Regions from separate parts of the Paraburkholderia sp. GAS448 genome, predicted to be linked through region 2. Evidence: predicted binding sites of a transcription regulator. Region 2 holds the regulator's gene; each other region holds the start of a gene.

The links. Region 2 encodes FNR, which switches genes on or off when oxygen is low (the NO sensors DNR and NnrR bind a similar motif). Its sites were predicted from a motif close to TTGATNNNNATCAA; they were not measured.
Region 1: P3T23_RS23000 (fatty acid desaturase) is a predicted target of FNR. The motif match lies at 2,828-2,841, and genes of this name have one in related genera.
Region 3: cobA (uroporphyrinogen-III C-methyltransferase) is a predicted target of FNR. The motif match lies at 5,225-5,238, and genes of this name have one in related genera.
Region 4: P3T23_RS10225 (universal stress protein) is a predicted target of FNR. The motif match lies at 1,927-1,940, and genes of this name have one in related genera.

Annotation. Positions count from the first base shown of each region.
Region 1 is NZ_JBNDKT010000013.1:8,320-15,460, reverse strand. Features, by position in the region: gene P3T23_RS23015 (SDR family oxidoreductase) at 1-453, opposite strand, end outside; gene P3T23_RS23010 (LysR family transcriptional regulator) at 592-1,482, shown strand; gene P3T23_RS23005 (phytanoyl-CoA dioxygenase family protein) at 1,820-2,674, opposite strand; gene P3T23_RS23000 (fatty acid desaturase) at 2,961-4,049, shown strand; gene P3T23_RS22995 (non-heme iron oxygenase ferredoxin subunit) at 4,096-4,440, shown strand; gene P3T23_RS22990 (NAD(P)/FAD-dependent oxidoreductase) at 4,437-5,684, shown strand; gene P3T23_RS22985 (sugar phosphate isomerase/epimerase family protein) at 5,681-6,592, shown strand; gene P3T23_RS22980 (LacI family DNA-binding transcriptional regulator) at 6,552-7,141, opposite strand, start outside.
Region 2 is NZ_JBNDKT010000008.1:39,918-47,058, reverse strand. Features, by position in the region: gene P3T23_RS16865 (hypothetical protein) at 1-216, shown strand, start outside; gene P3T23_RS16860 (LysR substrate-binding domain-containing protein) at 274-1,182, shown strand; gene P3T23_RS16855 (universal stress protein) at 1,823-2,281, shown strand; gene P3T23_RS16850 (c-type cytochrome) at 2,361-2,687, opposite strand; gene P3T23_RS16845 (DUF1488 domain-containing protein) at 2,880-3,155, shown strand; gene P3T23_RS16840 (zinc-dependent alcohol dehydrogenase family protein) at 3,260-4,246, shown strand; gene fnr (fumarate/nitrate reduction transcriptional regulator Fnr) at 4,362-5,150, opposite strand; gene P3T23_RS16830 (hypothetical protein) at 5,143-5,478, opposite strand; gene P3T23_RS16825 (response regulator) at 5,501-6,148, opposite strand; gene P3T23_RS16820 (PAS domain S-box protein) at 6,145-7,141, opposite strand, start outside.
Region 3 is NZ_JBNDKT010000051.1:8,022-15,162, reverse strand. Features, by position in the region: gene fusA (elongation factor G) at 1-1,881, shown strand, start outside; gene cynR (transcriptional regulator CynR) at 2,064-2,978, opposite strand; gene P3T23_RS42345 (hypothetical protein) at 3,079-3,384, shown strand; gene cobA (uroporphyrinogen-III C-methyltransferase) at 4,291-5,097, opposite strand; partial or broken gene P3T23_RS42335 (FAD-dependent oxidoreductase) at 5,357-7,141, shown strand, end outside.
Region 4 is NZ_JBNDKT010000004.1:283,424-290,564, reverse strand. Features, by position in the region: gene P3T23_RS10240 (c-type cytochrome) at 123-743, shown strand; gene P3T23_RS10235 (hemerythrin domain-containing protein) at 961-1,542, shown strand; partial or broken gene P3T23_RS10230 (hypothetical protein) at 1,571-1,761, opposite strand; gene P3T23_RS10225 (universal stress protein) at 2,207-2,677, shown strand; gene P3T23_RS10220 (hypothetical protein) at 2,775-3,107, shown strand; gene phaZ (polyhydroxyalkanoate depolymerase) at 3,126-4,361, opposite strand; partial or broken gene P3T23_RS10210 (BON domain-containing protein) at 4,701-4,820, shown strand; gene P3T23_RS10205 (hypothetical protein) at 5,241-5,588, opposite strand; gene P3T23_RS10200 (hypothetical protein) at 5,793-6,386, opposite strand; gene P3T23_RS10195 (ion channel) at 6,747-7,141, shown strand, end outside.

The DNA.
Region 1 (7,141 bases), on a different contig from region 2:
GCCGGGCATGTTCAGCGCGAGCGTCGTGCTCGAAAAATTCACGATGCGCCCGCCGTCGTTCATCCGTGCGGCTGCTTCGCGCAGCGTGTTGAAGGTGCCACGGACGTTGATGTCGAAGGTCTGGTCGTACAGCGCATCCGACGTGTCGGCGAGCGGCACCGTCTTGAGCACCCCGGCGTTGTTCACCAGCACGTCGACCTTGCCGAGTTGCTGTTCGGTGGCCTCGAACATGGCGCGCACTTCGTCGGCGTTCGCGACGTCGGCCTTCACGGCAATCGCCTTCGCGCCTTGCGCCGTGAGTTCGGCGACGAGCGCATCGGCTTCCTTCGAGCTCGACGCGTAGTTGATGGCCACCGCGAAACCATCGCTGGCAAGACGCTGCGCAACCGCTGCGCCGATGCCGCGCGATGCGCCGGTGACGATGGCTACCTGGCTGTTCTTGTTCGTGTTCATGATTCGCTCCGTTTCAGTGGGTGATTCAGGTGGTGAGTGGGTGAAACGAATAGTGGATCATTCGAACCAAAAGATAATTGGCATCAAACTGTTATCATCGTTCCATTCACTTTAACAATTCGTCCACACGAGCGTCCCATGGACCGTTTCCAGGAAATGCAGGTTTTCATCCGCATCGCCGAGCGCAGCAGCTTCACGCGAGCCGCCGACGACCTGCAGATCCCACGCGCCACCGTCACCAACCTGCTCAAACGCATGGAGGAACGGCTCGGCACGCGGCTCCTCGAGCGCACGACGCGCACCGTGCGCCTCACCCACGACGGCGAGGCGTTCTATCGCCGCTGCGTGCGGCTCGTGGCCGACATGGAAGAAGCCGAAGGCGCATTTCGCAACGTGGCGCCCAAGGGATTGCTACGCGTGAACGTGCAGGGAACGCTTGCGAAACACTTTGTCGTGCCGGCGCTGCCGGACTTCCTCACGCAGTTTCCGGACATCGAACTGCATATCGGCGAGGATGACCGGCTGGTCGATCTGGTGCGCGAGGGGATCGATTGCGTGCTGCGGGCGGGGACGCTGCAGGATTCGTCGATGGTCGGGCGGCGCGTCGCGTCGATGGAACAGGTCACCGTGGCGAGCCCCGCCTATCTCGCGCAGTTCGGCGAGCCGGCCACACTGGAGGCGCTAGAACGACATCGCGCGGTCAACTACATCGCGAGCGGCTCGGGACGCACCTTGCCGCTGGAATTTACCGTCGATGGTCAAGTGATCGAGATGCAGCTTCCCTCTGTCGTCTCGGTCACAGGGGCGGACCTGTACACGGGCGCCGCCGTGGCAGGCCTCGGAATGGTTCAGGTGCCGCGCTACCGGGTATCCGGCGAGCTATCCGCCGGGAAACTGAAGATTGTGCTCCGCGACTTCCCGCCGCCGCCGATGCCGGTATCGGTGCTGTATCCGCAGAACCGTCAGCTTTCCTCGCGCGTCAGGGTGTTCGCGCAGTGGCTGCGCGATATTTTCGAGGCGGCGGGATGACGCGTCGTATGACGATCGGGTGGTGCAAGGCATCTTCGGGTCACCTCGGAACAGAGGACCGCAAGGATGGCGAGGTCGGCACGAACCTCCTTATCGCCTCGGCAAAATAGTCGCCGAACCGGCTCCCGCCGATAGCAACCTGCACCGCCAGCACTCAAAAAAGAACGGTTGAGCCGATCGAGCAGTCCATTGAGATCGTCCAGCATTCATGCTGGACGGGCCGACGCCTAAAGTGTCCTTCCGTGCAGAACGCTGCTGCCGGAGGTGAACCGGTGATGGCGGCGAAGCCATTGGCAAACACACGCGATGCCCGAACTCTGCGCGAATCATCCAGAGATCACCGCATCGCGTTTTTCCTGCCTTCGGCATTCGTCGCTACGGCAATCTCGTCGAGATTCTGCGGATACGGATAGTCCAGCCCAAGCAGCTGCCGCATCGTCGGGCTCGCTCCGTTCACGAACGCTTCGCCCACCATCGCGCGCAGATCTTCCATCGGCTTCACGAACTTCGGCAGGTACTGGATCAGCACCGCACTGCGATCCTGGGCGCTGTGATTGGGCATCGCGCAATGCCAGGTTGCGCCGAAAAACACGATGGCGTCGCCCGGATCCGCCTCCATACGCTCGCACCGTTCGAAGAACCGGTCGGCCTCGCCCGGATAGCGCAGTTCGTGCTGCGTGTGCGGCACAAAAGCTGTTGCGCCGGTCTGTACCGTGAAGGGATCCAGCGGGATCGTCACCTGGGCGTTAAGCGGAAACGATGTGTTGATGCCAGCCGGAAAGGTGTCCGGCTGGTGGTAGTCCCAATACGGATAGTCGATATGCGGCTCCTGCCCGGGACCATCCGGCAGAATCCGGTTGGCCGCAATCGACCCCATGATGAAGCCGGAGCCAAGAAAAAGCCGCATTGCCTCGACAATGAGCGGCTCTTCGGCCATTTCGGAAAACACGCTGCCCTTCGCGAGCAGATTCCACACGCGCCGCTGCAGATGCAGGCGCTGCTCGGCAGCCGCCTCTCCCTGGAAATGCGTCACGGTCTGCGCGTGATCCTCCGAATGCGCCATCACCGTGCGCCGCGCGTCGGCAATCTGGCTTTCACTAAAGAGCCCGCGAATGCGGATGGCGCCAGGGCCACGCATCAAGGCTTCGACGATGACTCTCGGTGTGACCGAACCGGCTTCGACACTGTTCACGCCTGTCTCCCTGGGTGTACGCGAACTGCTGTCGCGTTCCCATCAAGCATAGAAGAGGAGCCGGCATTAATGCAAGATTAATTGCACGGGCTTTTTTGTATGGAATTTATTTTCCATTTCGGACGCCTCGCCTGGCGCGGACGGCCGCGTGGTTTGATGGAAATCCATCATTATTTGACGTGAAGATGCGGTTCCCATCATCTACCTTTGTCCCAACGACAGGCCCGCCGGCAACACCTTGCTGACGGGAAGTTCGCAAACACCCCCTATAGGCAGGAGACACCCCATGTCCTCGACTTCCCGCGTCGACGGCGGCGCGACCACGCAGAGCGCCAGCGACCAGGCCTTTGGCGACGGTATCGGCCAGCAGTGGTATCAGCCAGCCATCCCGCGCACCGTGCTCAAGGAGTTGATGAAGCGCAGCGATGCCGAGGGGTGGCGCAACTTTGGCCTCTGGCTGGCCTTGCTGCTCGCCTCCGGCGGGGTGGCGGCGATGACATGGGGAACGTGGTGGGCCGTTCCGGCGTTCTTTGTCTACGGTACGATCTACTCGTCGAGCGACGCGCGCTGGCACGAACTCGCGCACGGCACCCCATTCAAGAGCCGCTGGGCGAACGAGGCCTTCTATCACCTGTCGTCGTTCATGACGATTCGCGAGGGCTACTGGTGGCGCTGGAGCCACGCGCGGCATCACACGCATACCTACTTTCAGGAACGCGATCCGGAGATTCAGGTCGCGCGACCGACGAAGGTCTGGCCCATCGTCGCCGACTTCTTCGGCCTTGTGGGCTGCTCGCTGGAGATCGCCAAGATCGTGCGCCACGCGTTCGGCCGGGTCGATGCATCCACCGACGCATTTCTGCCCGCCACCGAAAAGCCCAAAATGATCTGGTCGTGCCGCATCTATCTGGCGGTGATCGTTGTCACGATCGGTCTGGCGATTGCGATGCGCAGTTTCCTGCCGCTGATGTTCATCTGGGCGCCACGCTTTTACGGCGGCTGGCTGCATCAGTTGCTGGGTCTCACCCAGCACGCCGGGCTCGCGGTCAACGTGAAGGACCACCGGCTGAACACCCGCACGGTCCATATCAACCCGGTGTTCCGCTTTCTGTACCTCAACATGAACTACCACCTCGAACATCATCTGCTGCCGATGGTGCCGTTCCATGCGCTGCCGCGTCTGCACGAAGCCATCAAGCATCAGCTGCCGCCTGCGTATCCCAGCCTCTACGCGGCTTATCGCGAGATGCTGCCCGCCCTCTGGACGCAGCGCTCCGACCCGCACCACGTGATCGAACGGACACTGCCGGTTAAAGACACCACGGGCACGACCGACACCCCACGCGGCGCATTCACTGCGCAATCGAACGTCTGAAGCCTGCCCGCAAACTGCCAAACGACTGCCAGCCAGGGAGCCTCCCATGAGCATCGAAACGAACAATGTGAAGTGGGTCGCGGCCTGCGCGACCGGCGACATCGACGAAGAAGACGTGATCCGCTTCGATCATGCGGGCGCAAGCTACGCGGTGTACCGGATCGCCGAAGGGTACTTCGCATCGGATGGCTGGTGCACGCACGAGCAGGCCCATCTCGCCGATGGCTTCGTGGTGAACCGCGAAATCGAGTGCCCGCTGCACCAGGGACGCTTCGATATCCCGAGCGGCAAGCCGAAGAGTCCGCCGGTCTGCGTGCATCTGAAAACGTACCCGGTGCGCGTTGAAGGCGGCAAGGTGCTGCTCGGCGTACCGGCGCAGGACCCGTCATGAAAAGCCTTCCCGCGATGGTGATTGTCGGCGCCGGCCAGAGCGGCGCGCGCGCTGCCCACGCGTTGCGCGACAACGGCTGGGATGGCGGCATCACGCTGCTCGGCAATGAAGCGGTAGCGCCCTATGACCGCCCGCCGCTTTCCAAGGCGGTGCTGCTTGGGCAAAAGACCACGGCGCAATGCGCGCTGTACGACGAGGCGTTCTATCGCGAGCAGCGCATCGATCTGCGCGTCGACGCACCGGTTCAGCATATCGACCGCGCAGCGCGCCAGGTGGTGCTGCAGAACGATCACCGGGTGGACTATCACCGTCTGCTGATCGCGACGGGCGCCGCACCGCGCCGGCTGACCGTGCCGGGTGCGACGCTCGGCGGTGTGCATTGTCTGCGCACCGTTGCGGATGCAGGCCAGATTGCCGGCGAACTGTCGCCCGGGCGGCGGATCGCGATTATCGGTGCAGGATTTATCGGACTGGAGATCGCGGCCACCGCCATTGCACGCGGTTGCGAGGTCGTGGTGATCGAAGCAGCAGCGCGCGCGTTGATGCGTGCCGTGCCCGAGGTTGTTGCGGCGTATCTCGTCGAACGTCATCGACAGATGGGTGTCGACATACGCTTTGCCATGCAGGTCGACCGGATCCTCGGCGAGCGCCGTGTGAGCGGCGTCAGGCTCGCGGACGGCACCGATATCGCATGCGATTGCGTCATCGCCGGGATCGGCGTGAAGCCGCGCACGGAACTCGCGGAAGTAGCCGGCATCGACGTCGCCGATGGCATCGCCGTGGACGACACACTGCGCACCAACGACCCGCACATCTTCGCGGCAGGCGATGTCTGCTCGTTTCCACATCGGCTGTTTCGCCGGCGCATGCGCCTCGAATGCTGGAAGAATGCCGAGGACCAGGCGCGCATCGTCGCGCGCAACATGCTCGACCGCGGCGAGACGTATTCGGAAGTGCCGTGGTTCTGGTCCAATCAGTACGACATGACGATCCAGATCGCAGGCATGCCCGCGTTCGGCGTCACCACGGCAGTACGCGAAACCGGCGCGGCGTCGAAGATTTTCTTCGCGCTCGATCGCGACGGCGTGCTGGTCGGCGCAAGCGGTGTCGGCAACGTGGGCGACATTGCCCGCGACGTGCGCGTGGCGCAGGCGCTGATCGCACGACGTGCGTGCATCGAACCGGCGCTGCTCGCGGATCGCAACGCCAAGCTCAAGCCGCTGCTGGCCGCGGAGGCGATATGACACAACACCTCGATATCTATCAGTCGCTATGGGCCATGGAGCGTCGCCACACCGATGGCTACGAGCGCCCGCTCGAAGAAAACATCGAGTTGATCGCGCAGGCAGGCTTTAACGGCGTGAGCGGCAGCTACAGATCACGCGATGAAGCGCGCCGCCTGAGCCGCCTGCTCGCGGCAAACGGCATGCAAATCGAAGTGCAGGCCTTTCCGCGTACGGTCGACGAGTTGCAACCGGTGCTCGAACTTGCAACCGTCTTCGGCGCGCATCACATCGATCTGCAACCGGACGTACGGCCGCGACGCATCGACGACTGCCTGAAATTGATCGACGGCTGGACGCGGCTCGCGGAACAGGTGGATTTTCCGGTGTACATCGAAACGCATCGGGACCGCATGACGACTGATCTGTATTTCACGCTGGATCTGCTCGATGCACGCCCCGATATGAAGCTGCTCGGCGATATCTCGCACTACCTGGTGGGACGCGAGTTCGCGTGGCCCGTGTCCGACGAAAACCACGCCGCGATGCACTGCATCCTCGATCACTCATGGGCGTTTCACGGGCGAGTCGCGAGCCGCGAACAGGTGCAGATCGAAATCTCGTTCGAGCCGCACAAGATGTGGGTGGACCTGTTTTTCGACTGGTGGCGTTACGGCTTCGAGTCATGGCGGCGCCGCGCCGGCCCCGACGATTCGCTCACCTTCACGTGCGAGCTGGGCCCGAAGCCGTACGCGATCAGCGGCCGCGATGGCAACGACACGACGGACCGCTGGGCGGAATCGCTATTGATGCGCGACCGGATCCGTGCGCTCTGGAACGACGTGAGCGGTATCGAAAAAGGTAATGCGGAAACAGTTGAGCGCGCAGCTAGTCGAGAGGCGGAAGATTTTCGCGCAGCAGCACCGTGACCGGAATCTGCTGAGGCAACGCAACCCCTGGATCGCGATGATAGTGCCGCAGGATGATTTCGATGGAACGCATCGCTTCGCCGGTCGGATTCTGGTCGAGCACGGCGTCGAGTGTGCCTTCGATCAGCAGACGCCGTGAAGTCTCGTTGAGTTCGTGACCGATGAATACCGTCGAGCGAACCCGGTTGAGCGAGAGAAGCGCAGCAGCGACGCCCTCATCGCCCACTGAAATGTTGTAGATCCCGCGCAGGTCGGGATAGCGCCGGAAGGCGTCGCGAGTGAGGCGCTCGGTCATCACCGACTGCTCGCGGCTCTCGACGGTCTCCACGATGTCGCAGTTCGGAAAACGGCGCCGCAGTACGGAGCGAAAGCCGCTTTCGCGTTCTTCATGGCCGAGGAAATCATGCATGCCCGTCATCACGAGCACCTTCCCTCCCGCATCGCCGAGAAAGCGTCCCATCAGCTCCCCCGCCACCCGTCCGGCGCAGCGGTTGTCGATGCCCACGTAAGCGAGCCGCCCCGTTCCCGGAAGATCGCTGGCGAGCGTGA
Region 2 (7,141 bases):
CTGATGCAGATCGTTTCACGGGCGCTCGCGGACAACCCGGATACGACCGGCTGGAGCCCCACCGCCATCCAGGAACACATCGAAGACGAGGGGGGCTGCAACTGGGACATCGACTATCTGCATGGCGACAGCAAGAGTGCGAACGTCAAGGAGATCGTCATGCCGGCCGCTTCGAAGGTCATCAACGATTTGCGTAGTCGCTACAACCTGTTGTAGCGTCACGTCCGCACGCTTCAGACACGACTGACGGGAACACCCGGGGAGAATACCTGTATGGACCGCCTGCAGGCGATTGAAGTTTTCACACGCGTAGTCGAGACGAACAGCTTTTCGAAAGCCGCCGAACTGCTCGACCTGCCTCGCGGATCGGTGAGCACGCTGATTCAGGGCCTCGAGCAACAACTGGGCGTCCGCCTGTTGAACCGGACTACGCGGCAGGTCAGCGTCACCGAAGACGGCGCGCTTTACTACGAACGCTGCATCCGCGTCCTCGCGGAACTCGCTGATGCGGAGTCGTCGCTGTCGAACAAGCGCCAGAACCCGACCGGGACGGTTCGCGTCGATACCTCGGGCACGCTCGCGAGGACGCTGCTGCTGCCCGCGCTGGACGAGTTCTATCGCACCTATCCGCATATCGACGTGCGGCTGGGGCTGGCCGACCGGAACATCGATCTGGTTCAGGATGGGGTCGACTGCGTGATCCGGATGGGCGCGCTCGAAGAGTCGAGCCTCGTCGCGCGTCGCATCGGCAGCGCGCGGATCACCACCTGCGCGTCGCCTGCCTACCTGGAAGAGCACGGCACGCCCGCTACGCTCGACGACCTCAGGCAGCATCGTGCGATCAACTACGTGTCCGCACGTTCAGGCAAGACGTTTCCGTTCGAATTCGACGTGAATGGCGAGATCGTCAGGATATCGCTGGATGGCGCGCTCGCCGTGAACGACGGGACGGTCTATATCTCGGCGGGTGTGCATGGGTTCGGCATCATCCAGCCGTCGCGCTTCATGGTGGCCGACCTGATCGCGCGCGGCGAATTGACGGAAATCCTGACGACTTATCACGCCCCGCCCACACCGCTGTCGATTGTTTATCCGCACCGCCGCCATCTGAGCTCGCGGGTACGCGCGTTCACCGAGTGGGTGACCGAACTGGCGCATCGCAATCCCGATCTGAGCCTCTGAGCGACAGGCACGATCCTCGCGAGCCGGCAAGGTCGCGCGATCATGAGCGGAAGGATAAAACGCGCACAGCCGGCGCACGGCGTGGGCACGAGGTCGAACCGCCTTTGATGCAGGTCAAGTCGTTGCGCGAGAAAGCATCGATCATGACGCTACGGGCCCGGGTTGGCGAGACGTCCGCGTCGGCAAGCTTTCTTCGGGGAAGGCGCTTCATCTGCAGCAGCACACTTGTTCGAGGTGACCGATGGGCGTCGGCATGCAGATTGTGTACCTCGGGTTCGCCGGGTCCAACCAGCTCGAAGCCGAAGCCGGCGCGCAGTTCGTACGCCTCGAGCGCTTCGGAAAGTTCATCTCGGGCTGTCATCTCGCGATCGAAGCATGTGGCTTCCGCTCGGGACACCGTCTTTACGATGCAAGGCTCGACCTGATTACGCGCAGGAATGATCTGATTCCGGTCGAGCGTTACACAGACGAGGACCCGCGCATCGCGCTGCGCGCGGCCTTCGATGCAGCGGTGCGACGGCTCGAACAGCCGTCCGCGGACGGCGGACTGGCAGACAGGCGGGACAGGCCCGCCAGACCCGTTTGTCGCGACGCATCTTTGGATCGGCTGGCTAACCTGACCCAACGTGGGGAGACCAACATGTACGAACATATCCTGGTTGCACTGGACGGCAGCGAATCGTCGAAACGCGCCCTGGGCGAAGCCATTCGCATGGCGCTACTCGCGCACGGCAAGGTCACGGCGGTCTACGTCGTGGACAGCTCCACGACGTTCGCCTATGCGGGCGAGTTTGACCCGCTTGCCTTGACGAGGGCGTTGCGGATCGACGGCGAGCGGGTGCTCGAGGAGGCTCGCAAGCTGATGGACGGGCAGGGCGTTGACGGTGCGGCGCAGGTTGTGGAGACCGACGGTCTTTCCGAGGACACCGCCAGTTGCCTGCAGCGCGAGGCGCAACGTGTCGGCGCCGATCTCGTCGTGCTTGGCACGCATGGCCGGCGGGGCGTGCGGCGCATGGTGATCGGCAGCGTCGCTGAGCGTTTCGTCAGGTTCTCGACGTGCCCCGTCCTGCTGGTGCGTGAAGTGCAGCCTGCACTTTGAGACAAAACTGAGTCCCCGGACCCTGTTGACATTGACGCGCAGACACCTCTGTGGCCGCAGGCAGGCTGCGGCCGCGATGTCACTGACTCAGCACCCACACGATCAGCGTATGGGCGTCTTCAGGCGTAATCGGGCCGCCGCGGTCGGCGGGAAGCGGCATCGCCGTGTCGCCCCAATGCGCCTTGCCGCCGAGCCTCAGCTTGTTTTCGAGCATGAGGCGCGCATTGGGCACCTTGCGATAACGCTCGGCGATCTGCTGGAACGACGGGGCGAGGAACGGGGCGTCGGTCGTGTGGCAGAACATGCAGTGATCAACGCGATCGACATGCGTGCACCAACCACCAGCGCGCGTCGCTTGCGGGCCGAAACTGGCCCGCCGCGCGCCCCATGACGGGCACACGATCATCGGGCGCCGAGGAGCGATTGATCTGGCTCAAGCCTGCCCCGGCACCATGTCTTGCAGTGCAGCACCGGCGGGCTATGCTGTATGAAGGCGCACGTCGCGCGTGGCGACGGCGGCCTCGCCATGCAGCATGGCCGGTGTCCGGGCCGAACCGCTGGCGCGTCACAGGGCCACGCATAGTGCGAGGCGAGGGTCATGCATATTCATTTTCCGCCGGAAATGCCAGAGTATTGCGCGAGGGATCTCGTGGTTGCCTTTACGGCTGTGGTAGACGGCAAGCGGGTTCAATGCGCCGTGACGGCAGAGGCGCTTGAAGATCATTTCGGCGCGGCGTCGCTGCGCGAAGACGATCTGCTCAGCGCGTTCGAAGCACACCGGTCCGCAATCGAACATTCGGCTGAGCGGATGTTGAAGGAAGTCGAAGGCAAGCCGGTGCTTCTGCATAGCGGGTTTTTCAGGTTCTGCCAGTGAATTTCCCCGGGCGGTCGCCGCGGCCGCTGGCGCAGCGCGCCTTTCTGGGGTGCGGACAAACCGCTGAGGCAGGCCATTCAGGCAGGCCGTTCAGGAGGCGAACCATGCGGGCGATGGTATTCGACGGCAACTCGGCGCTGCTACGCGAGATGGACGTATCCGACCCGATGCCGTCTGCGGGGCAGCTGCTGATCGATATCCACGCCTGCGGGATTTGCCGCACGGATCTGCATGTGGTCGACGGCGAACTGACCGATCCGAAGCGACCGGTGATTCCCGGTCACGAGATCGTCGGCACGGTCGCCGGGCTCGGCGCGGGTGTCGACGGTTTCGCCGTGGGCGATCGTGTCGGCGTGCCGTGGGTGGGGCGCACCTGCGGACACTGCCGTTATTGCCATTCACACCACGAAAATCTCTGCGACGACCCGGGTTTCACGGGCTACACGATCGATGGCGGCTACGCAGAACGTACAGTGGCGGACAGCCGTTACTGCTTTCACCTGCCGCCTCAGTACTCCGATGTGGAAGCCGCGCCGCTGCTGTGCGCGGGCCTGATCGGCTACAGGACCTTGAAGATGGCGGGTGACGCGAGGCGCATCGGCATTTACGGCTTTGGGGCGGCCGCGCATATCGTCGCACAGGTTGCGCGTCACGAGGGGCGCACGGTCTATGCTTTCACCCGCGCGGGAGACACCGCCGCGCAGCAACTCGCGCTGAGCCTCGGGGCGAGCTGGGCCGGCAGCAGCGGCGACGAGCCGCCGGAGGAACTCGACGCCGCGCTGCTCTTCGCCCCGGTGGGCGCGCTGGTGCCGGTTGCGCTCAAGGCGGTGGCGAAGGGCGGCATCGTCGTGTGCGGCGGAATTCACATGAGCGACATTCCGTCGTTTCCATACGCGTTCTTGTGGGGCGAGCGGCGCGTCGTGTCGGTGGCGAACCTGACGCGTGAAGACGGCGCGGCTTTCATGAAGCTGGCGGGCGAGAAGCGCCTTGTCATTACGACAACGCCCTATCCGCTTGGCGACGCCAACCGGGCACTCTCAGACCTGCGTGAGGGACGGCTGGCCGGCGCGGCAGTCCTGTCGATGAGGTGACGCAGAAGCGGACGGACGCTTCGCCGCCCGGATGGCGCGTCTGCCGGTTTCGCGTCGACGTGCCGCTGGATATCGCCGTGTATCGCAGGAGGTCACTCGACGCGTACAAACAGGCTCAAACCCGCTCGAGTCCTTCCGGATCGAGGATGCGAATCTGTTTGCCGCGCGCATCGACCAGTCCTTCCCGCTGGAATTTCGAGAACATGCGGCTGACGGTTTCGAGTTTCATGCCGAGATAGCTGCCGATTTCCTCGCGCGTCATCCGCAGGTTGAACTCCGCCGACGAGTAGCCGCGAGCCTTGAGCCGGGCCGACAGATTGAGCAGGAAAGCTGCGACGCGCTGCTCGGCCGACATCGTGCCGAGCAGCATCATCAGGACGGATTCGCGGACGATCTCGCTGCTCATCATCCGGTGCACGTGCTGCTGAATGCCCTTGACCTCCCGGCACAACGATTCGAGCAGGTGAAACGGGATGATGCAGACGTTGCTGTCTTCGATGGCGATCGCATCGAAGCTGTGATGGCCCGTGCTCACGCCATCCAGACCGAGCGCATCGCCCGCGAGATGAAATCCCGTCACCTGCTCGCGTCCGTCGCGATGCATGACGACGGTCTTGAACGACCCTGCGTGCACCGCGTAGATGCTCTGGAAAGCATCGCCCGCGCGATAGAGCGCCTCTGCCTGCCTGACCATGCGCGTCGAGCAGATGATCGCGTCGAGTCGTTGCAGTTCGAGCAGTGAGAGGCCTTGCGGCATGCAGACCGCGCGCATCGCGCAGGTCGAGCAGCGCGCGGCCGGCCGCAGGGCGCTGTTTGCGGCGCTGGCTACCCAGGGTGCGGGCGATACCGGCGCTGCGGGCAGGGCAACCGGCGCGGCGACGGGGTAGTCGGCTACGTCAGACATGATGTGCTCCTCGTTCCTGGGTGGTGCGAGCGAAATGCTCGCGCGCAATGTGCTCGATCGTGTCGCGGGTCAGCTCGAACTCGCTGGATCTGTCGAAGAAGTCGTGCGCTCCGAAGGCCATGCAGGCGGTGCGAAACGACGCGTTCGCGTTATCGGGAATATCGCAGGTCATGCGCTGCAGTATGGGAGGCACCGACCCGAAAACAAATCGTCCGTGTATGAAGTTGGCGTAGGCGGCGCGGAAGGTGTGTAGGGAAATGCCTACAAAAGAGGACCGATCAATGCCGCTTTGGAAGCGTCCCGGTTGCTCGGGCAGCGCGGCAGCCAAACCACGCCGGTACCCACGGCAATCAGATCTCGTCGTCCTCGCCGAAAAGCTTGTGGCGCACCGCATAGCGCACGAGCGCGGCTTCGTGCGGCATCTGCATCTTTTCAAGGATGCGGGTCTTGTAGGTGCTGACTGTCTTCGCGCTGACACACAGCTCCAGGGCGATTTCGGAGATCGTCTGGCCGGCCGCAATGCGTCGGAACACATCGAACTCCCGGTCCGACAGACGCTGATGCGGCAGCGTATCGACCGGTTCGTTGAGACTCTGCGCAAACTGCTCCGCCATCGCAAGGCTCACGTAGACGCCGCCGCTTGCGACCTTCGTGACCGCCGAGACCAGTTCGGCGCTGGCGCTTTCCTTCGTCAGATAGCCTGACGCGCCAGCCTTGAAGGCACGCACCGCATATTGCTGTTCCGCATGCATGGTCAGCACGAGGATGCGCAAGGCAGGCTTTTCGTCCTTGATCTGCCTGATGAGTTCGACGCCGTTGCGGCCGGGCATCGACAGGTCGAGCACCAGCACGTGGGCTTGCGTGCCGCGGATCAGCGCGATCGTGCTCGCGCCGTCGTTTGCCTCGCCGACCACCTCGAAGCCGCTTGCGTTCTGCAGGATATGCCGCAGGCCATCACGCACCAGCGTGTGGTCGTCGGCGATCAGCACCTTCGTCATGGCGGGTCCTCTTCGAGTTTTATCGCCTGTAGCGGGAACGTGACCGTGATCGCGAAGCCTTTCCCGTTCGCTGTGTCGATTTCGACGGACCCGCCCAGCATATGCACCCGCTCGCGGATGCCCAGCAGGCCAAAGGACTTCTCCGCCCGCGTATCGCGCTCGCCCGCGCCGTGTCCGTTGTCGACGATCCGCAGCACACAGGACGCGTCCTCGATGCGCATTGTCAGCATGACGAGTGTAGCGTCGGCATGCTTCGCGACGTTGGTCAGCGCTTCCTGCACGATGCGGAACAACGCCGTCGCGCCGTCGCGCGTGAAGCGGGTCTCGCCGGTTTCGATGCGGCGTTCGACGTCGATGCCGTAACGGCTCGTGAAATCGCTGGCGAGCCATTCGATTGCCGGAATCAGGCCGAGGTCATCCAGCATCACCGGCCGCAGGTCGGCGGCGATCCGCCGGACGGATGCGACCGTCGCGTCGATCAGCCGGCGCATGCCGTGCAACTGCCTGAAAATTTCGGGCCTTAAGGCGGGATCAGCGGTGAGCGCCATCTCGACCGACGAGAGATCCATTTTCAGCGCCGTCAACTGCTGGCCGAGATCATCGTGCAACTCGCGGGCGATGCGGGTTTTTTCCTCTTCACGCACATTCTGAAGGTTCGCGGACAGTTCGCGCAGTTCTTCGCGTGAGCGCTTCTGGGCATTGTCGGCTTTGACGCGTTCCGTCACGTCGCGCAGCATCACCGTGTACAGCTTGCCGGTCGCGTCGCGAATCTGCGAAATCGACGCTTCGATCGGGAATTCCTCGCCGTTCGCCCGCAATCCGAACAGCACACGCTGCCGGCCCATCTGGCGATCCGATACCCCGGTCACGCCGAACTGGTCGACGTGCCGCGCATGGGCGGCACGAAACCGCTCGGGGATGAACCGGGAGAGCGGCGAGCCGATCGCATCCATCGCCGAGCAGCCGAACAGCCGCTCGGCCATCGGATTGAAG
Region 3 (7,141 bases), on a different contig from region 2:
CAGCACTCGCTCAACTCCGCCGTCGCCCACCTGCATTACCGCGATACGCGCATTTATCTGCTCGATACGCCCGGCTATCCAGACTTCTCCGGGCCCTCGATCAGCGCCCTGCCCGCTGTCGAGACGGCCGCCATCGTCATCAATGCGCAGACCGGCATCGAAATGACCACCCGGCGCATGATGGCCTGGGCGGCCGAACGCAAGCTGTGCAGAATGATCATCGTGAACGGCATCGACGGCGAAAAGGTCGACCTTCCGGGGCTGTTGACGCAAATCCAGGAGATCTTCGGCAAGGGATGCCTGCCCATCAACCTGCCCGCGCAGCAAGGCCGTCAAGTGGTGGACTGCTTCTTCAACCCGGCCGGCGATGCCGATTTCCTGTCTGTTGCGGCGGTGCACGATGCCTTGATCGATCAGGTGATCGAGATCGATCCGGCCTTGATGGAGCTTTACCTGGAACAGGGCGAGGCCATCAGCCCGGAGCAGTTGCACGAGCCCTTCGAGCGGGCGCTGCGCGAAGGTCACCTGGTCCCGATCTGCTTCACGTCTGCGGCCAACGGCACGGGCATCGCGGAACTGCTCGACGTGTTCGTCCGGCTCCTGCCCAATCCGCTGGAAGGCAATCCGCCCCTCTTCTATCGCGATGTCGACAACCGCCGGGAAGTCGTGAGCGCCGAACCCGTCGCCGACAGGCACGTCCTCGCGCACACCTTCAAGATCGTGATGGACCCCTATATCGGCAAGATGGCCGTGTTTCGCATCCATCAGGGCACGATTGTGCGCGATAGCCAGCTCTATATCGGCGACAGGCGGCAGCCGTTCAGGGTCGCGCATCTGTTGTTGCTGCAGGGCAAGGAACACGTGGAGGTCCAGCGAGCCGGTCCCGGCGATATCTGCGCCGTGGCCAAGGTCGACGAGATCGGCTTCGATGCCGTGTTGCACGATGCACCCGAGGACGGCAACATCCATCTGACCCCGCTCGACTTCCCTACGTCCATTTACGGCCTCGCGATCGAGCCGGCACGCCGGGGCAACGAACAGCGCCTCTGGGAGATCCTGCAAAAGCTGACCGCGGAAGACCCGTGCCTGCGGGTCGAACACCCGGTCGGCACCAACGAGACCGTCGTGCGAGGTCTGGGTGAATTGCACCTGCGCTACATGCTGGAGCGCCTGGCCGACCAGTACAAGCTCGATGTCGTGACGCGACCTCCGAAGATTGCCTATCGGGAGACGATCGGTGGCCGGGCCGAGGGGCATTGCCGCCACAAGAAGCAGACTGGCGGCGCCGGGCAGTTCGGTGAAGTGATGCTGCGCGTCGAGCCGCTGCCGCGCGGCGGCGGGTTCGAGTTCGTCGACGCCGTCAAGGGCGGCGCCATTCCCGGCCAGTTCATTCCCGCCGTCGAAAAGGGCATCCTGCAGGTGATCGAGAACGGGCCGCTGGCCGGTTTCCCGATGCAGGACGTGCGCGTCACCGTCTTCGACGGCAAGAGCCACTCGGTCGATTCCAAGGAAGTGGCTTTCGTCACCGCCGGGCGCAAGGCCTTCATCGATGCCGTGCTCAAGGCGCAGCCTATCGTGCTCGAGCCTATCGTGGATATCGAGGTGATGACGCCGGAACCGACGATGGGCGACATCATCGGCGACCTGTCCACGAGGCGCGGGCAGGTCCACGGTGCTCGGCCGGTCGCCGGAAATGCCGTGGTCGTCGCAGGACAGGTGCCGCTATCCGAACTCAACGACTATCAATCGCGCCTGAACGCCATCGCGGGGGGCCACGGCAATTACAGCATCCAGCTCAGCCACTATGACCCGGTGCCCACTGCCCAGCAGGAGTCGCTGGCGTCGCAGCACAAGAATCGCGAAGACGCCTCGACGTCATAGCGGGTGTGCGGATCGTGTCGCGGGCATGAGCTTCTATCGGGTTCAATGCCTGCCGCGATGCCGCACTGTGATCGAAACCGGCAGGCCGGGCGCGGCTCGTGGTGACAGGCGACGCCGAGGTGACAGGTGCACGTTCGTGGTCACACCGGGTAGCGAGCCTGCAGCCGCACTGTGCGGCCCACTCAACGAGCAAAAGCCGACAGCGACGACAACGCGCCCTCCTCCAGCATCTCCTTCAGCATTGCGGTAAACGCCGTGGCAGCCGCGGTCCGGTACGCGCCTTTGCGCCTGAGCAGCGCCACGGTTCGCGCCGGAATGGCCGGCTCAAGCGCTATGTATTTCAGATCTCGATGCTCGTATTGCATGACACTGGGAAGGAGCGTCGCAACCTTCCCTCTGCTCACGATCTTGAGCACCGCGCTGATCGAGTTCGCCTGTATTGCCACGTTGGGCTTGATTCCCTGCGACGCAAAGTAGGCGTCGACGTAGAAGCGGGACACGAACTGCCCGCTGAGCAGCGCCAGAGGCAAGGTTGCCAGTCGCGAGGACGCAATGGGCGTGCGCTCTGCCGCGACGGGATGACTGGCACTCACGACCAGCGTCATCCGTTCCGGAAACAACGCTTCCACCTCGATATCGTCCGAGCGGATATCCGTAAATCCGATCGCCAGATCGACGCGATCGCCGCCCAGGCCACTTTCGATGGCGTCCAGCGACATTTCTGTCATCTCGATCTCGATGTGGGGATACGCCGAATGGAACTGATCGATCACCGGCGCCACCAGGTATTCGGTGAAGGTCGGCGTGAAAGCGAGCCTTAGCTGTCCGCGCGACAGGTCCCGGACATCGTGCAAGGCACGCTGCCCCGCCTCGAGGTCCAATAGCGCGCGGCGCGCATATTCGATGTAGGCGCTTCCAAAATCCGTGAGCCGCACCGCGCGGCCACTCCGGTCGAACAGCTCGCCACCGAGGTCGTTCTCCAACTGGCGAATCTGCTGCGAAAGCGCGGGCTGCGAAATATGCAGGCTATCGGCCGCACGCGTGAAGTTGCGATGCTCGGCCACCGCAAGCAGATAGCGGATATGACGAAGTATCAAAATCTTTCCATAAGCTTTTCTTATCGACTCTATTCCAAACCCGTCTTGGACTATATAAGCACCTACCCTCACAATTGGCGGAAACCCGACAGGACTCGACATGCAATTCATCATCGCGGCTTCGATCGGTGCGTTCGGCTTTGGCGCGCTGGCTACCTGCCTGATCGCGCGCTTCCTTTCCGACGATGTCATGCTCAATGGTGCGCAAAACGGCCGGTACGCGTATCTTGGCAAGGACGAGGTGACAGAACCCTCACGGCCCGCACGACTGGAACGGCGGCTTTCGCTCCAGCGTCCGGTCGAGGTCGTCATCCGTCGCGAAACACATGCTTCGCGACGGGCGATCCGGCGCCAGGCTTTGTCGTCTGCCCGTGCGTGTGGATCCGGAGCGGCCGACTCCTGCTGAAGGAGAGCGAACCTGACACACCAGCGGCGTGGCTCACGGAGGACCGGATGACATACAGGCATGTTCCAGAGGTCATGGCCGACGGTGACTCGGCCGGGCTGTTCGACCGTGTTTGCGACAACGTCCGGCAGTCGACGGATGCAAGATGTGCCGCCGTCGTCATCATTGGTGGCGAGTCCGGGTCCGGGTATTCGATCGCTGGATCGTTCGACGCGCAACTGCTATTGCCCGACATCCTGCGAAAAATGGCGGACGTGCTCGAGCGGCAGTTCGAGCAGCGCCTCCAGTTATGGTGTCTGCGACGCGATAACCGATATCCGGCAGGTCGGGCGCCGACGAGCGTCCCGACCATGCCCGGCAGGCTGAGCTGCGTGAACCTCGGGTGCGATCTGGATGTACGCTGTTGCCCAGGGAGGCGCGGTGAACATGGAAACCGGCTATCCAGGCGGCAGGTTATCGGCCCTTGTCGGGCATATCCGCCGCGTCCCGCTGACCGTGCTCTTGATGGCTCTCGCGGCTGGCGCAGCCGGAGAGACGCGCACGATCACGATCGTGTCTGCGACCGATGGCGGGAACTGCGGAGCACCGCGTGGCAATGCGACTCGCGACTTCGCACGCGCGTGCGATCGGCGCGGGACCTGCCCGTACACCCTCGCAAGGCCGGCTTCCGCCCGACCGGCTGCGCGATGCCGGACGGACCTGTTTGTCGAATGGCGGTGCAACGACACTGAATTTCACAACGCCACGATGAGCCCTGGAACCGCCCCAGGCAGCAAGCTTTTGCTCAGTTGCGTCAATGAGACCGGCGCGGGCAAATAATCGCCGTCGTAGAAGCCGCGACGCCTCGCGCTGCCGCCATGGCCCTATCGTCCTGCTCAACGCGCGTTCCGCGATGGGAGGTGCGACTCAGGCGCTGCGCAGGACCGCCTGTGGTACGTAGCGCGCGACGTTGGACTGGGTTGGCAATTCGCGCATCGTATCCTCAATGGCCGGATCCGCTGCGAACCCGGCCGCCTCGCCGACCGCGTTGCCGACAAGAATGACGGCCGGGCTGCCAAGGCCCGCTGCGCGTGCGGTCGTGGCGATCGTGTCGAGTCTCGCCAGTACGTGCCGCTCGTCCGCGGTGCCGGCCAGTTGAACCACGGCGGCAGGTGTGGAGCCTGGCAGGGCCGACATCAGCGCAGCGCACAGACCCTCGATGCGGCTCATGCCCATGTAGATGGCGAGCGTCGTGCCCGTCGCGGCGAGTGCCGCCCAGTCCGGCTCGCTGTCGTCGCGCAGGTGAGCCGTGACAAACGTCACGCCCTGGCAATGATCGCGATGCGTCAGCGAAATGCCAAGGCCCGCTGCCGCCGCGAATCCGGACGAAATGCCGTTGACGATTTCGACAGGGATCTGCGCGCACCGGAGCGCCGTCAGTTCCTCCCCTGCGCGTCCGAACAGCAGTGCGTCACCGCCTTTCACGCGTACCACGTGGCGGCCGGCGCGTGCGTAGCGCAACATCAAGCGCTGAATGAAGGCCTGTGGTGTCGACTTGCAGCCGCCGCGCTTGCCCACCCGTATCACGCGGGCCTGCGGCGCGAACGAGACGATCTCTGGATTGACCAGATCGTCGAGCAGCACGACATCGGCCGTGGCCAGCAGCTTTGTGGCCCTGATCGTGAGGACGTCCAGGTCACCAGGACCCGCGCTGAGTAGAGTGACCTTGCCCATTTCCATCGTGATTCCCTTTTCCGGTCGGTCGAGTGAACGCGCCGCTCAATAAAAAACGGCATCCGCTCGTCTGGTTGAACGAGGGGACGCCGTTGTCCTGAAGTTGTCCGTGCCCGATGCGGCACGGGTGATTTACATCCATGTACGCCGGCATCGTTGCCGGACGTTCGGACAAAGGCAATATCCAGGCCAGATCGTGAGGGCACCGCCGACCACAAGAGGTTCGCCACAACGACGTTGATAGCGGCCGGATGCCGCCATGAACCGTAGGCCCGCGCTGCGGCGTAGATCGCCTCGTGCCGCCCACGTTGGCGTCACGCGAAACATCCCGGCCATCATCTGCCGTCTCCGCCCTGTTACGGGCAGCACGCCCAGCGATCGCCCTGCACGCTGCACGGAGAATGTGCTGCGTCGCACCATCGTTGTGCCCTGTCGCATCAGCATGAATCAGGCGGCCGCAAACCGACGGGGCCCGTCGATAGCCGCCCCTGCCCGCGCATGGCGCGTCCGCCGCACTTCCTGCGGCCTGGCATGTCCTTTGCATATTTCGACACGCCGGACCAAAGTCGGTCCGGTTGGAATGCAGCAAAAGTCGTCGCTTTTACACGGGCTTCTGGACAACGGCGTCCCCCGAATCTGGTCTCTTCCGACCGGGTCCGCGGGACGCCTTTTTATTTGCCGGGCGGAAATGATGTCGCGAACAGCACTCGAAACGGATGAAACCCCTGTCATGAACATCATCGTGATCGGCCACGGGATGGTTGGCCACAAGCTTCTCGAATGCCTCGCGGACAACCCCGCGAACGCACTGCACGTGACTGTGCTGTGCGAAGAGCCGCGCCCGGCCTACGACCGCGTTCACCTGTCCGAATTCTTTTCCGGCAAGTCCGCGCAGGATCTGTCGCTTGTCGAACCAGGCTTCTTCGATCGCGACAATGTGGTGCTCAAACTCGATGCGAAGGCCGTGGCGATCGACCGGGCGGCGCACACCGTGACCCTCTCGACAGGTGAGACGCTTTCCTATGACAAGCTGGTGTTTGCCACGGGCTCCTCGCCGTTCGTGCCGCCGGTGCCGGGACGCGATCGTCAGGACTGTTTCGTCTATCGCACCATTGAGGATCTCGAAGCGATGCAGGCATGCGGCGCCCGCGCGAAGACCGGGGTGGTGGTCGGTGGCGGTCTGCTCGGACTCGAATGCGCCAAGGCGCTGCGCGACATGGGGCTCGCGACGCATGTCGTCGAATTTGCGCCGCGCCTGATGGCGGTACAGGTGGACGAAGGCGGTGCGCGGGTACTGCGCGGCAAGATCGAGGAACTGGGTGTCCAGGTTCACACCGGCAAGAACACGCTGGCGATCGTCGATGGCGAGTCGGGCGCGCACCGGATGCAGTTCGCCGACGGCACTCATCTCGACACCGACATGATCGTGTTTTCCGCTGGCATCCGCCCGCGCGACGAGATCGCACGCGCATGTGATCTCGAAGTCGGCCCGCGCGGCGGCATCGCGATCGACGACACCTGCCGCACCGTGCTGGAACGAATTCGTGCTGAAGAAAGAGCACGCCGCCCTGCAGGATTCGAACGACTACTATCTCGCCAACATCCAGCGCGACGGCACCTATTCGGTCGTGCCACGGATGCCAGGCGGCGAGGTCACGCCGGAGGGGCTGATCGCGGTCGGCCAGGTCGCGAAGAAATACGGCCTGTACACCAAGATCACGGGCGGCCAGCGTGTCGATCTGTTCGGCGCGCGCGTCGAGCAACTGCCGCTGATCTGGGAAGAACTGATCGCCGCGGGTTTCGAATCCGGTCACGCGTACGGCAAGTCGGTGCGCACCGTGAAGTCGTGCGTCGGTTCGACGTGGTGCCGCTATGGCGTGGGTGACTCCGTCGGCCTCGCGATCGAAATCGAGAACCGCTACAAAGGCCTGCGCGCACCGCACAAGCTGAAGTTCGGGGTCTCGGGCTGCACCCGCGAATGCGCGGAAGCGCAAGGCAAGGATATCGGCATTATCGCAACCGAAAAGGGATGGAACCTGTATGT
Region 4 (7,141 bases), on a different contig from region 2:
TATGTGTGAAACCGCACGTCAGCCTTCAAGTTTCCCTGCGCGCGGAGCCTGGATAGCTCATATGCTGACCAGATGGCCCGGCCACTGATATTTTCAATCCGCTCAGCCTCACGAGAACGTCCATGAAAAAGATATTTGCTCCCCGGATGTCCGCGGTCGCGCTACTTGCCGCCGCTGGCATCGCCTTGATACCAGCCCTCACACACGCCGAGGATGGCGCCCGCATTGCCGGGCAGATTTGCTCTGGCTGCCACGGCGTACACGGGCGCAGCGAATCGCCGATGTTTCCGAAGCTCAACGCCCAGACACCTGAATACATCGAAGCCCAGCTCAAGGGATTCCGCGAACACGCGCGTGGCGAAACCGCCGCCCGCGATTATATGTGGGGCCTAGCCGCACTGCTGGACGAGGCAGCCGTCAAATCACTGGCCGATTATTACTCGCATCAGACCGCAACCCGGGGCGCGGCGGGTGACCCCACCTTGATGGCCACGGGGCGGGAAATCTTCGAACACGGCGTGCCGGACAAGGGCGTGCCGGCCTGCGCTTCATGCCACGGCGCGCAGGCCCAGGGGGCCGGTACGATTCCGCGCCTCGCAGGGCAACATCAGTGGTATCTGCTGCATCAGATCGAGGTTTTCCAGAACGGTACCCGCGGCAACGCACCCGTAATGACCGCCGTTGCTCATACGTTGAATTCCGAGCAGGCCAAGGCCGTTACCGCCTATCTTCAATCCAGATAGGCGGTTGCCAATTCCTGCGGTCGACGGGCGCTGACCCCATGCGCCACCATGTCCGCGCAACCGTTGATCTCCATCAAGGCAGTGGCGTTAGTGCGCTTTGATGTCGAGCGGAGGATGACTAGCATTAAGGTATCGGCACAGCTTCCTGCTCATGTTTCTGGTGTGAAGCAGCAAATCGATTCGCCGATGCTTTTCATGTACTGCTGCGGAGTTTGATATGCAGTCTCTGGGACCGCGTAGTGCCATAACCGTCATCCTTCATGAACACGAGCAGATGTCGACTGTGGTAGAGGGCATGCGGCGCTTTGTGCGTCTCCTGGCGGCAGGTGCACCCGTACCGGGCCTCATGGTGCTTCGGGCGATGCTCTATTACATCCGCGAGTACCCTCAGCAGGTGCATCATCCTAAAGAGGATCGTTACCTGTTTACGCCGCTGCGGGACCGGACGGATGAATTTGACTACGTCCTTACGGAACTGGAGTCCCAGCACGCTCGAGGTGACATGAAGTTGAGAAATATCGAGCACGCGCTGACCCGGTATGAATTGAAGGGCGCCCCGGCACTTCGGGAGCTGCGAGCCGTGGTGGATGACTATGCAGAGTTCTATGCAGACCACCGGTGTATGGAAGAGACGTTAATTTTGCCAGCCGCCAGACGTCTTCTGACAAACGAAGACTGGGCGGAAGTCGACGCCGCCTTTGGAGCAAATCGTGATCCGTTCGACGGCGTAAAACTTGAAGACGATCTCGGCAAATTATTCTCTATGATCGTCGAAACGATTCCGGAGACGGAAAGTTAGCAGTTCGGTTGGGCTTCTCGATCAGTACGAAGGCGACTTTAAGGATCTGATCAGGACTGTCGCTATACGGTGCGCCGGTATCCACGTCGCAAGGTGTCAGCTCCCAGCGGTTCCCCACTGGAGATCGAGCCGCCGACGCGTAAAATGCGCCCACGGTGAGCACACAAAGCAGAGCCTGTACACGTCGCGCACGCCATCGAGATTGACCGCCAGTGTCATGGCACCCCCTTCGCTTCGAGCGCCGGTTTCGGCAGCCTTCGACAAGCTGGGCACGCTAACCGGGGTCGTCCGCGAACACGCTGTGCTCGGCCACAGCCCGGGCATCATGGAGGCAGCCAATCGCGGCGCGTACGATGAGTCTCGCCTTTTCAGTGACGATGTTGCTTGACGCAGATCAACGGAGAAAAAATTTGTTTCGGCTTGCAAATCGTATGATCTAAACCCCGTGGAGCGACATAAGTTTGATAGACATCAAGTGTTGGCTCCATCGGGGACGCACAATAGCGATGCCTCGTCGTGAGCGGAGTGCGTCGAATATCCGCCGCTCCTTTCATAAGTCCTTACGCCCGAACAGGGATGCGGCGAGCCTTGGATCCGGATCCCTCCTGGCTTGCGAGCATTGGTTGAGATCCGCAGAGCACGCTTTTTGCGGAGAGTGACCACCATGTACAGCAAGATTCTGCTTGCCATAGACGGAAGCGATCCATCACGACGCGCGCTAGACGAGGCATGCCGGGTCGCTGTGCTCTCAGGGGCGCGCGTACACGCCGTGTATGTGGTCGACAAATGGGGGCTTTCTCCATATGCAGGCTATTACGATCCGGAAGCCCTCGGCCGCGTGCTGCACGCAGACGGTCATGGGGTTCTGCATTCGGCGCGCGAGGTGCTTGCCAAACAGGGCGTCGAATGCGATACGGAAATCGACGAAACGCACGATCGATCCGATGACGTTGCACATTGCCTGCAGCGTTGCGCGCAACGTCAGGGCGCGGAGCTTGTCGTCATGGGAACACACGGAAAGCGCGGATTACGTAAAGCCATTTTGGGTAGCGTCGCCGAGCGCCTCCTGCACATGGCGACGTGCCCCGTCCTGCTCGTACGCAGCGATGCATCTTCCGAAACGGGGAGGGTTTAGCACACATCAGCTGTCTGAGCGTGGCGGGTTCGGCCTGTGAGCGAACCTGCCCCGTCGCTCCGGTGTCTGCGTCACGTAACGCCGGTTGATCTCGATCATGACGGCGCCAACTGGCAGCGATAACGCGGCGAAGCTTATCGACGACGAAGTGCGCAGGGTCCTCGCCGAAGCACACGCACGCGTCGTGCGCACGCTCGTTGAGCGGCGCGAGCAACTGGACCGCATTGCGAGGCGGCTGCTCGAATGCGAAGTGCCCGATCGCGAGACATTGCTGAAACTTCTGACGGAAAATGAACCGGCTGCCGAAGAGCTGATCAGACGCCGGATCAACCTTCATGCTTTCGGCAACGACAGTGCGCGAGCTCCAGCAGCGAGGTTACGAGGCAGCACAGGCGGCGCTGGACCTCTCCCCGCCTTGATGGTGCCTTGATACAGGCGCGGTGCATCCTTACTGGTGTGCCTGCCAGAACTTGACGAGCGCGGGATAGATAAGCTGGGACCATCTCGGTCCTGTGAACAGGTCGTAGTGGTCGCAATCGGCGATCGTCAATTGCCGACGTGCTGTCTCCTGAATACCGCTGCAAAGTGTGTGCGCGATATGAGTTTGCCCCGCGCCAGTGATCGTGTCGCGACTCCCTTCCACCGTACACAGCGCGGGGGCAGCCAGATCCTGCGGCCGGACGTGGCGCGTGCCGACTTGCCAGGTCCCCCGTGCAAGTCGGATTTCATGAAAAAAGACGCGGATCATGTCAAGAAAATACGCTTCGGCCATATCGAGCACCGCTGTGTACTCTTTGAGCCGATGCAGGCTTTGAGCGATGGCTTCCGGGTCGCCCGACCACTGGCTTGCCCAGTAGCGCGACTGAACGGCCCATTGACGTTCAGGATGAGACGCGACGATCGCCGCGTGCTGGATGAAACCTGGATAGACCCGGCGTCCCGCGCCCCGGTAGGGCAGCGGGACGGTGTCGATCACGGTGTTGCGAAACCAGTCGATGCTGTGGGAGCGGGCGAACCGGTCGACGCTGGTGGGGTTCAGGCGAGCATCGATCGGTCCGCCCATCAGCGTGAGACTAAGCGGCGTCGCTTTGCCTGCGCTTGCCTGCAGCGCGGTCGCCGCGAGCGCAGGTCCCGTCGCCTGGCACACAGCGAGCACGTGCAGACTGGCGGCGCCCGCCGACTGTAAAAAGCGCTCGATGGTGAGGACGTAGTCGTCAAGGCCGAATGGACCATCGGTGCACGGCACGTCACGCGCGTTGGTCCAGTCAGTGATGCAGACGTTGCCGCATTGCAACAGCGATTCGACGGTTTCACACAGCATCACGGCGTGGTGTCCGGCGAGCGGAGCGCATACGAATATCTCCATCGGCTCGAGCCCGTTTCCGGGGCGTGGAGACGCCATCGGGGTGGAGGCACGGGTGAACTTGCGCAGTGCGCAAAATGGCGTGCTGTCGATCACACGCTCGATGATTGGCACTTCGCTGTGACCGATCCGGACTGACGAGATGCCAAAAGGCGGCGGCTCTGGCGCGGGTCCGAACGCGGTGGACAGCCAGCCGGAGCTGCCGGCAGCAGGCGATGCACCAGGGAATTGCGTCAACCGGCTAGCGTCGTCCGAACGCACAGGCCATCCGCCGAGCATCTGCAGCAGCTTGTGCTGTGCTTCAAGCCACGCGTACCACATGCCTACTCCTGCGTGAGAGCGCTTCCGGCCCTGCGAATTCCGACAGCGCGCGCCGATCACTGCGGCACCGGACGGTAGCATGCCGGGCGTGTCGAATTCGGGAGGCGGATGACCGGATTCTGTGAACCGTGCCCGTCAGAGCGCATGTCGGGCGCGCGAAATGGCGCTATTGCCTCGTCACGGATAGCGTGTCGCCGCGCAGGTCACCGGCATTTGATGCGGATCAATCGCCGGGCACTCACGGGGAACAGGCTGACAAAGGGAAGACAACCCTGCATGAACCCGTCTTGCGCAGGGCGCTCACAGTGAGATTACGCTCGCAGACTTCGGAGGTAAATCATGAAGACCGACAGGCAACTCAAACAGGATGTCGAGCAGGAGCTTGAGTTCGACCCAGCGATCAACGCAGCCGGTGTCGGTGTCGAAGTGCGCGATCGTATTGTGACGTTGGCCGGTCATCTGTCCCCGACGGCCGGCTTGACGATCCTGCACCATGGTTGATCAGGATCAATCGAACGGCCGTCAAAGGCAATAGATTGGAAGCTGGCCGCGAACAGGGGCTCCCTTTAACGCCGTCAGATTTCTCTCTTCCGGATCCGGATTGGCGATGCAACAACCCATGATCGAAACTCACGACCTCGCACGCCGGTTCGGTGCAGTTACCCGCCATGGCCTCTTCGGTGTTGCGCAACGCTGGTTCCCGGCCCCATGCCATCGGTAACGCAGCGCTGACGAAATCTACGTCGCCGTCACCGGCCGGAATCTCTGCAGGTGATGGGAACGAGCATGAGGTGTCGCCGGGAACCCGTCGCGAAGCGCAGCGATTGCCCCATCGCGTTGCCTGCAGAGTCCATAAGGTCGACCCCCGGACAACTCGCACTAAAGCGCATACTGCAACGCCAGGTCGAAGGTGATGATCGCCAGCGAGCAGCCGAGGCCGGCCAGCACATTGGCGACCCGGTGTTCGAAATCGTGATCCCGACTCATCCACGCGCCAATCAGGAAAACAGCGCCAAAGTACGCCTGAAGCGCTACAAAGACCAGCATCAGCAGGAACTCGTAACCCATGAACCTGAAGTTGGCGAAGTTCATCCCGTAATCGAAAATCCATCTCCCAACCCGATGAGCCTCGTAGGCCAGCAGCACAACGGGAAACAAATAGCTGGCAACATAGGTCGGCATCGTTGCGTGCCGCAGTTCCAGATGAAAATGATGAGCGGCTTGCATTTCAGCCCCCTTTCATGGCCTTTATGGTTCCATGCTAGTCATTGATCGTTGAGCGCGAGAGCAGCTGAACGCGTCTCCGTTGATCCTGATCAAGCCCGCACCGAAGTGCCGTCAGTGCAAACGCGATCTGATCTTCTTTGAACCTGGTATCCCCGTGATTTGTACAGAAATCACGGGGATACCAGGCAGGCCGGCGCTTCGGTCTTAGCGAAGGTGGGAATAGATCTGATGAGCGATTCCGGCTGCGGAGAGCACGCCGCCCATCATGGCACCGGTGACACCAGGGCTTGTTACATCCTGCCCGGTGAGAAACAGCCCAGGAACCGGCGTCCTGGCCTTCAGACTTTCCGAAAGAAACCTGCGCGGACTGACTTCAAGCCCGTAGCTTGCGCCCCGCTGAGCCCCGCTATAGGCAGACATGGTCAAGGGTGTGGAGACCTCATGAAACACAACCATCGAGGCAAGCTCGGGAAAATATCGCTCGAACTGCGCCAGCAGGCTCCGCCCGATCGCCGCCTTGAAATCTGTGTATTCGTCCGGCCGGTGTTGCAGGCTTGAATCGCTCCAGTTCGCGAACCGCTCCCAGTTGATTATTGCCACGACCTCAGCGGTATGACGTTGACGGTCGCCAGGTGCGTGCGCCGGATCTTTCAGCGACGGAAATAAGACGAACAGTACGGGTGCGGACGGTTCTTCGGCCGGGTTTTGCCACACGCCGGCTTCGATGTTCCAGCCGATGACCGCGGGCCGCCTCGTGCGCGCCGCGAACTCACACGCCGCTTCCACTTTCGGCCCCATCGAGCCTCAATTCTCCGTCTATCTCCCATTTGACTTGCGTCAAGGCATGTCCGGTCGTGCCGGGTAGGCTGAGATTGCTATCGCGGTGGCTGAACAGAACAGGTTCGACGAATTGCCGAGTCAGCCGGCGGTGCTATGAGCGCGCTGCCGTTCGACGGCGGACGGGAGCCCGGTAGGTATCGATGCAACCGCGTATCAAGAAATGGACAATAGCGTTTCCTGTCTGGGATTGAACGGTATCGACTCGCACGACGATCCGAGAGTCGTGCGTGCATGGAGGTGGCTTCACTGGATTCTGGTCGCGCTCAGCACGCTCGCCATTCCTGCCTTTACGTCGAACTAACTGCCGGTGCACCCGCTTTGATCGCAACGGCCCGCATGCTGTACGTGTGCATATTCGCTGGATTCACAGCTTCGTTCGCCTGGCTCCTGACTCTGAGCCGCAAGCCAAAACAGGTTGTGCTGCGCAACCGGTTTGACGTTTTGATCGTGCTCGGGGCCGCGGCAAGCGCCGGGTGGGGTGCTACTCCATGGTCATCGCTGGAATGGGTGCTGCGCATGGCGTTCATGTGTATCGTGGCTACGCGCATCGTGTTGTCACTGCGCAATATGCTCGCATCCAATCGATTGCTTCTGCTACTCGCCACGGGAGTCGCGATACTCGCTCTCGGGGGCGCCGGTTTCTATTGGCTGGAGCCACGCGTTCACAGCTATGCCGAGGGCGTATGGCTCGCCTTTGAGAGCAGTGCCACGGT